Regions from separate parts of the Lactobacillus sp. wkB10 genome, predicted to be linked through region 1. Evidence: riboswitches for the same ligand, from Rfam matches in the RefSeq annotation. Region 1 holds a riboswitch; the other holds the start of a gene.
What was found. Region 1 has a riboswitch for thiamine pyrophosphate ahead of LACWKB10_RS07895 (ATP-binding cassette domain-containing protein). Riboswitches for the same ligand answer to the same signal wherever they lie in the genome.
Positions count from the first base shown of each region.

Region 2: another riboswitch for thiamine pyrophosphate. It lies ahead of thiM (hydroxyethylthiazole kinase); the one in region 1 lies ahead of LACWKB10_RS07895 (ATP-binding cassette domain-containing protein).

Region 1 covers NZ_JRJB01000010.1:63,668-68,101, forward strand. Annotated here, with positions in the region: gene LACWKB10_RS07880 (LemA family protein) at 1-29, shown strand, start outside; gene htpX (zinc metalloprotease HtpX) at 47-943, shown strand; gene LACWKB10_RS07890 (AraC family transcriptional regulator) at 979-1,917, opposite strand; TPP riboswitch at 2,057-2,147, shown strand; gene LACWKB10_RS07895 (ATP-binding cassette domain-containing protein) at 2,188-3,546, shown strand; gene LACWKB10_RS07900 (energy-coupling factor transporter transmembrane protein EcfT) at 3,556-4,209, shown strand; gene LACWKB10_RS07905 (sucrose-6-phosphate hydrolase) at 4,249-4,434, opposite strand, start outside.
Region 2 covers NZ_JRJB01000011.1:14,476-18,909, forward strand. Annotated here, with positions in the region: gene thiE (thiamine phosphate synthase) at 1-391, opposite strand, end outside; gene thiD (bifunctional hydroxymethylpyrimidine kinase/phosphomethylpyrimidine kinase) at 402-1,205, opposite strand; gene thiM (hydroxyethylthiazole kinase) at 1,217-2,005, opposite strand; TPP riboswitch at 2,081-2,179, opposite strand; gene tenA (thiaminase II) at 2,393-3,052, shown strand; gene LACWKB10_RS08145 (hypothetical protein) at 3,548-3,964, shown strand; gene LACWKB10_RS08150 (hypothetical protein) at 4,067-4,393, opposite strand.

The sequences.
Region 1 (4,434 bases):
AAAAAGAAGTACCTAAAGTTAAGTTTTAAATATCAGGTCAGTTTTTATGCTATTTCAACAAATTGCCAGCAATAAACGTAAAACCGTTGGGATTATGGGATTATTTGTCATTATTTTGGCACTTGTAGGGGCAGGACTAGGCTATCTTTTTGGTGATCGGCCTGTTTTAGGATTGATCATTGCTGTAGTTTTTAGCTTAATCTACATGTTAATTGTCCTGCCTAACCCGGCTAATATGGTTATGAGCCTTAATCACGCTCAAGAAGTCCATGAACGAGATAATCCGGAACTGTGGCATGTTGTACAAGATATGGCAATGGTCGGTCGGGTACCAATGCCTCGAGTTTTTATTATTGATGATCCCAGTCCTAATGCTTTTGCGACCGGACGCGATCCCAACCACTCTGCTGTTGCAGTTACTCAAGGTCTGCTGGACATGATGAACCGAGAGGAACTGGAAGGCGTTTTAGGTCATGAGATTTCGCACATTAGAAACTATGATATTTTAGTTTCTACTATTGCCGCAGTATTAGTCGGAGTCATTTCTTATTTATCCGGTATTGCCAGCCGTTATATTTGGTGGATTGATGATGATCGCGACAGCGATAACGACAATGGTGGCACTATTGTTATCATTTTTAAGATTGTGGCAATTGTGTTTGTGTTAATTCTGGGACCTATTTGCGCTAGTTTAGCCCAAATGGCATTATCGCGAAATCGTGAATATCTGGCTGACGCGTCATCAGTAGAATTAACCCGCAACCCACAAGGATTAATTTCTGCTTTAGAAAAGATTGACGGTTCTGAGCCAATGAAGAAAGCCGATCCCAGCAGTGTTGGCATGTATATTGAAGATCCTGTACGAAAAAAACGCAGTTTTGCTCATTTATTTGACAGTCACCCGCCAACAGCTGACAGGATCAAACGCTTAGAAAAAATGTAATAAAATAAAGCAACCTTTTTAATCAAGGTTGCTTTTTATTTTAAGTTGATGTTTGCCTGTCTAAATAATTCAGCCCGCATTTGGACTGGCGTTTCATGATAATATTCACTGAATTTTTTATAAAAGAAGGACTTGCCACTATAACCTACCCGTGCAATTATTTCTTTTACGGAAATATCTGGTCGTGCAAGCAAATTGCGCGCCTCTTGCATACGCCTTTCATCAACATGCTCTACGAAGCTTTTACCAGTTTTTTGTTTAACCAAACTTGAAAAATAATTAGGATTGAAGCCAAAATGTTTGGCTGCCTCATTAAGCGTTATGTCAGTAAAATGAGCATCAATATAATTTTCTAAATCAGTTTGAACAAATTGGTGATTAGTTACAGGACCTGTCGCTAAGTCTTGATTTCTAATTGCGGCAATTAAAAGCAAGTTTAGTTGTGCCAAAATAACATTGTGAGTATACAAATCCTGATTAAGATATTCATCAATTACTTTTTTTAGCGCATTTGCAGACTTAGACAAAGGTGTACTGTTTAAAAATAATAAGCGCCTTTGATTGTAAGCGTCAGTAATTTCCTTAAACACTTTTTTTTCACGATGACTCATGGCAGAATAGCTTCCGAGAAAATCTAGCATCTTGAAATTATGGTCAAATTCTAACTTAACTAATATATCGTTTTCTCCCTGCCGCAATATTTCATAATCGCTTTTTCTCTGTAAAAATACTATATTGCCGGCTTTAAGCAAGAAATCCTCATCATTGATTCTGGCTTTTACTGATCCCTGAGCTTCATATAAAATAGTTGAAGCTGTAGTTTGGTAGCGATGAACTCCAGTATTACGATTTTCCAAAAACGCTCTAAATAAATCAAAATTATCGTTTTTGGGTTTGATTCTTACCTCATTAGTGTCAGACTTAGTTGAATCCAAAATGCTGGCTAAATATTGTTCAAGTTTAACAGCTGCCATTATTTCACCTTCTTATTCAAATTTTGGAATATATAAATTCATTATATAGCAAAATTTCATCTTACTAACAGAATTTTGTTATTTAGATTAAAGAGAATACTTGTGTATGTAGACATCTATTTTTCTTTTATGTATAATAAGTTTAACATCGGGGTGCCCTAGAGGCTGAGAACAGACCCGTCGAACCTGCTTTGGATAATGCCAGCGAAGGGAAAACGAAAGATTTTACGTCGTCAGGCTTTATCCTGACGATTTTTTTTGGTAACTAAATTGATTAAATTAAACAACCTGACTTTTTCATATGATAAGCAAAATAAAATATTAACAGATATTAATCTCACTATTCCCACTGGTGAACTTTCACTGTTAGTTGGTCCAACCGGCTGTGGCAAATCTACATTATTAAAAATTCTAGCAAATCTATATCCTGAGTTTGCGGGCCAATTAAGCGGCAGCGTTAATTTAGGCGGATTAAGATCTGCTATGATGTTTCAAAATGCCAGTGAACAGTTTACGATGCCAACACCGCGAGAAGAAATTATTTTTGCACTTGAAAATCTTTGTCTTAATAAATCGCAGTATATAAAGCGCTTGAATGAAGCTGTTCAGTTTACACAAATTGATTATTTGCTTGATCAAAAAATTAATACAATGTCTGGTGGCGAGCAGCAAAGAGTTGCTTTAGCTGTACTTGTTGCGATGAATGTAGATCTTTTTTTACTTGATGAACCCTTTGCCAGCTGTGATCCAGCCGCTCGCAAATTCTTAATTGCTAAATTAGCTCACCTGCGCGATCAAGGGAAAACAATTATTTTAAGTGATCATGTATTAACTGACTATGAAGGACATTGTGATAACCTGTTTCAATTTCAAGGTAAAGATTTGGTACAACTTTCTGCTAGTGAAAAAGAAAAACTGCTGCAAAAAAATACGGAATCCGTTTCTTATACTTTTGCCTTACCTGAAGAAAATAACGAAGTTTCTTTTAAACTCAAAAATACAGAGATTACACAAAATCGTTTGCTTTTAGAGCAGGAACAGCTAAATATCTTTTCTGGTAAAACTACTCTTATTACTGGAGCAAACGGGGTTGGTAAAACATCACTTTTTAACGCACTGACCAAAATGATCCCGTATTCAGGCAGTCTAACTTATCACAATCAGGAAATCAGTAAATTATCAGCTCGCAAGTATCTCCTTAAAGTGGGGCAAATTTTTCAAAATGCGACCGATCAGTTTATCAACGTTTCTGTTGCGGATGAAATCAATTTAAGCAAAAAGCAACGAACCAATAATTATTTTACTGATGACAGAATAAATGAGGCTTTAGCTACCCTTAAGCTTGATTCACTGCTCGATCATGTGGTTTATTCATTATCTGGCGGGCAACAAAAGAAACTGCAAATTTTACTAATGTTGATCTCCGATCAGGATGTATTACTAATTGATGAGCCCCTTAATGGCCTGGATGCGGACTCTGCTAACAAGGTGATGGCTTTATTAAAAGAAAGTCAGAAAGCACGTAGTCAAACGCTTTTAATTATTAGTCATGAACTAAGGAATCTGGCAGATTGGTGTGACTATCACCTCATCTTTAAAGACCAGCATTTAACCTATGTGAATAAATGAGGCGTGATCATGAATCCCAGTTTTAAATTTTTTCTAGCACTGATTATTTCTATAGAAATATCTCTAAAATCAAGCTTGTTAACCAATCTTTTAATCATCTTTTTTACCATAATTTATCTAATCTACAAACACATCAAATTGAAGAATCTGCTTTTAATTTTATTAATGCCCTTAATTGCTGCATTTACGGTTTTTGCTACTTTATATTGGTTTACACCTCAGCCTAATTTGCAAAATGCACTGAGTTTATCCAGTCGTATTTACGTCTACACGTTGACTATCTACTGTGTATCAATAGGAATTACTGCCACGGAATTAGCACGTTCTTTTGAGCAGAATTTTCATTTACCCAGTAAGTTTGCCTATGGAGTTTTAGCCGCCCTAAATATCGTCCCCAGAATGAAGGAAGCAGTTAAACAAATACGCACTGCCGGCATGATGAGGGGCGTTTATTTAAGCTTTTGGTCACCTGTTTTATACTTTAAAGCTATTCTTGTTGCGCTTAATTCTGCAGAAAATTTAACACAGGGGATGGCATCTCACGGCTACCGTGAGAGCGCCCAGCGCTCAGTTATTGCACCTGTTCCTGTTCAAAAAAGTGATTGGCTAAAGTCGATTATTATCCTGTTTTTAGTTAACCTGGCATTATTCACATTAAAATAAAAAAGTGGACCTGCGTGTCCACTTTTTCTTTAGCCTAATTTATTTTGCCAAAGTATAGCATGTGACGTTTATTTTGACTGACTGATCTGCATTGACGAAAATCTGAGGTTTTTCAGAAGTATAATACCGTTCTGAAAATACCAGCTCACCGTCATTTAAGAAAAACTCAATAGAACTGGTATCAATAAATACCTGGATTTTCAAATTTGGGTTTGGTCTTAATCT
Region 2 (4,434 bases), on a different contig from region 1:
TTTTATTGGCTTGTTCAACTTGCGTTAAATTCGAGCAAGAATAGCCGATAATCATCTGACCGCCAACTTCTTTAATGACCTGTCTGATTTCTTCATCACTTTGACCAACATGGACACCTTCGGCATGAACTTGTTGTGCGAGCTGAACATCATCGTCAATGAAGAAAGGCACGTGATACGTTTGACACAATTGATGCAGCTTTTGTGCCATGGGGAGTCTCTCAGCTTCACTTAAAGTTGAATTAGGTCCCTTGTCTCGAAATTGAAAAGCAGTAATACCTGCAGCAAGTGCTTCTGCGACTATGCCCGGTAATGTTTTACCTTCCGGAACGTCTTGACTGCCACAAATAAAGTAAGCATGTAAAAAATCAGTGTTAAAGTTTTTCATTATTTCTCCTAAATTACTGAGCCCAATGATTTAAAGGACCGTGACCATGACCAACTTGAATGGTTTCCTTAATGGTTTTAGTAACGTACTTTTTAGCAATTTTAATTGCTGACGGTAAACTTTGACCTAAACCCAGCTGAGCCGTAATTGCTGCAGCTAACGTGTCACCGGTGCCGTGGGTGCGCTCGGTATGTATTCTGGAACTGCTGACCCAAAGATCGGAACCATCAGCAAATAAAGCATAATCTTTTACTTGTTCGCTACTTGCATGACCGCCTTTAATTAGCACATTTTTAACTCCCATATCTTGTAATTTATGAGCTAATTCTGGATATTGGGCTTGATCTTGTACCTTGATATCAGTTAAAGTCTCCGCTTCTGGCAAGTTGGGTGTTATAAGATCGGCTAAAGGCAGCAGCTCATTCTTAACGGTGGCGACAGCATCTTGACTTAATAATGGTGCGCCCCCTTTAGCAATCATCACTGGATCTATGGTAATAGGACCAAAGTCATACTTTTGCAAATTAAGTGCAACTTGGTGGACGTGATCTGCATCGCCCAACATTCCTGTTTTACAAGCACGGATGTGGAAATCTTCTGCCAGAGAGGCGAATTGGGCATCGATCATTTCTAAGGGGAGTAAAAAAGACTTTTGCACACCTAAAGTGTTTTGAGCCGTCACTGCTACTACTACAGCTGTACCAAATACTTTTTGCATTTGAAAAGTTTTTAAGTCAGCCATGATTCCAGCACCGCCACCTGAATCAGTGCCGGCAATAGTTAAAACTTGGGGGAAAGAGTTAATTTTTTCTGTCATCATAAAGCTCCTTAATCAAAATCAGCAATTCGTTCAATATCAGCAACTTTTACTTTATACAAATAATCCATTAGATACATGCCAAAAGTAGCGGGTCCGATATTGGGATGATCTTTAACTACTAATTGACCGGCGCAACTGAAAACTAAAGCACCTATTTGAGCTGCTTCAAAAGGATCGTCAGCAACAGCTGTAAAAGCTGTGACAATACTGGTTAACATATCTCCTGAGCCGACATGAGTTTTAAAAAGGGGTGAGCCGTTATGGACATGGGCTATTCTTTTACCGTCACTAATTGTGTCTGTAGGTCCGCTCGCAATGACTGTGCAACGATATTTTTGAGCAGTTTTAGCAGTAATTTCATCAATATCACCAGAACCGGAGCCTGCATCAATCCCCTTTGAGCTCCAATCAAAGCCACCTAAGGCAGCTATCTCACCAATATTGCCCCGAATAATACTAGTATGAAAATCCCATAAAAGTTTATCTGTGATTTTATAACGGTACTCCACGGCGCCAACGGCAACGGGATCAAATACTATGGGTTTATTATATTGGCGCGCTAAATCTTCCACTTTTTTAATGTGGTTAATTTGCTGCTTGGTTAAGCAGCCAATATTAACTGCCACAGCGGAAGCCATCCGCACAATTTCTTCAGCTTCAGCGATTTCATTGCTCATAATTGGTGAAGCACCAATAGCATTAACAGCATTGGCCACGTCTTGAACTGTTACAAAATTAGCAATGTTGAAAATAACCGGGTTTTCTGCTCGCAATTTGTCTAATAATTCTAACTGCATTTTATTACTCCTAATTTAATATCCTTAAAATTTTTGACTAATAAAAAAACTTTGGCATATGGAAATGCCAAAGCTTAAGCAGTTTTGACACGTTCCTACGCAAGTATTAACTTACAGGTTCAAAGGGTCTGAAAAGTTTTCATCTCAGCCAAAAAGGCACCCCTCGTGTTATCGCTTACAATTATAGCGTATTTTATTGCTTATTACAACGTTAGGTTATAAAGACGCTATCTATTATAAGCTATAAGTGTTAGTATTTTAACTAATATTAAAAATGTGCTAGAAAACAAAAAATTATAGTGATTATAGTTAATATTTAATAAAATGTAATTAGTATTAATCAAAAGTTATTTTAACAAATAGTATTTAATTTGGAGGAGAACAATCATGAATTTCACTGATCAACTACACGAAGCGGGGAAGGCATTGTGGCATGAAAGTATGGTGCATCCATTTATTAAGGAATTGCAAAGTGGCGAACTCCCAATTGCAACTTTTAAATTTTATCTGTTGCAGGATCGCTATTATTTAAGAGAATTCAGCAAGTTGCATGAATTAATTGCGGCAAAAACGGATAATCAGGAAGTAAAGGAATTTTTACTGGCAGGGGCACAAGACTTGAAAGATGTCGAAATATCAGTGCGAGGCCATTTTTTTGAAGAATTAAAAATAACTGCGACTGAAATTTCTGAAACTCCGGTGGCTCCAACAGCTTATAACTACGTTAACCATATGCATATGACATTAAATCGATTTGGTGTTAAACCAGCGGTTGCAGCGCTTTTACCATGTTACTGGCTCTATCAGGAAATTGGCCAAAAAATGGCAGAAAAGGGCTCACCGGTTTCTTATTATCAAGAGTGGATTGATACTTATGATGGCGAGTGGTATGGTGCCAACGTAACAAAAATGCTGCATTTAACCAATTCTTTGGCTGAAAGTGCTGCTAACGAAGAACTTGAGCAAATGGAAACTGCATTTGTACGCAGCAGCTATTATGAATTGCAGTTTTGGCAGATGGCTTATGAAAAACAAGATTGGAAGTAAATTCTGCAAAAAGAGCTTTTATTTTATTCTTACTTGTCTTTAGTCAATTTCATAATAAAATTTTGATATTGAACAATGTAATTATTGTTCAAGGTCCCAGGAAAGTGTGCAACTTGGGGAAAGCAAGATATACTTATTTTGTAATAATGAAGACTTACGTAATATTATTATATTAATTGTTATTTAGGAATTTATAAAGTGTGGACTTCTGGCGGCAGCATATATTATGCACTAAAAGCAACTGATCCTAACCCTGTATTTCTAGTCTGTAATTAGTCTGGAAGGCTAACAATGCACTACTATGCTGGCGGAAGCAAAAAAGCAAGAACCGTCAGTTATAGAGTTGACGGTATAGGCCGATGCCAAACTTAACCGCAATATTCTCACTCTTGCACTTGTGGGTGATATGGCTAAGCCACTTTAAGCGGTAAAATTGATTGCTTCTTAGGAGATATAATGTTTCCAAGCACAGACTTTTAAATGGGAATGATAAAAATGAATGATGAACAATTTTTTAAATTAAGAAAGATACTAGATTTTTTTAAAAAACAAGCTCCGACAGCTATTATTGAAGAGAATGTAAATAGCGTTGAAAATTATAAGGCAGAATCTGCTGATGAGTATAATAGAGGAAAAAGTTATCTTGGCGAAAATAATAATTCGTTTAAATCTTTTCATGTAAGTGTGGATTCCGCAAAAGATTTCTTGTGTTTATTGAATTTGCTGGGTGCAATACACGCAAATTTTAATATACGTTCAAAGCCTTTTATAATAGAAGGAGAAGAAAACAGTAAGTCGCTAAAAAAAGAGAAAGACTATTATAACAATTGGATGGAATGTTTTTCAAACTATGAATTTATGATAGTTAATTTTGATGAAACTGCTTTAGACCAGGATCAATATTACGGTTAATTTCATTAATTTATAAAAAGGCAGCTTACCAAGCTTAAGCTACCTTTTTTAGTTCAGTTATTTCGCATTATTGAAATTATTATATTAAAAGCTAGTATGCTATTATTCATCAATTTTTTTAATATAAATTAATTTTGCTTTTTTTAATATTCCACGATCTTTAAATAGAAAGCCATAATATCTATTATTAATTTTTCCAACATAATAAAGCGTATCATAAGATCCTTGATTATCAGTAGTTATTTTAACAGAAGCAATTTTTTTATTATGTAAGCATTTATATGTGTCTATGTTATATGAATATTTTCTTTCGCCAGCACTAAGATATACGGTTTTTTCTAAAGAATTAATTCTATAATAATGTATAAAGCCCATTCCAATGCCTATAAAGAGAAAAGTTAAAATAAATACAGTTATAGTTTTTTTCATTTTTGCTTCCTTGTTTAATACGGTAATATGCCTGAGATGAA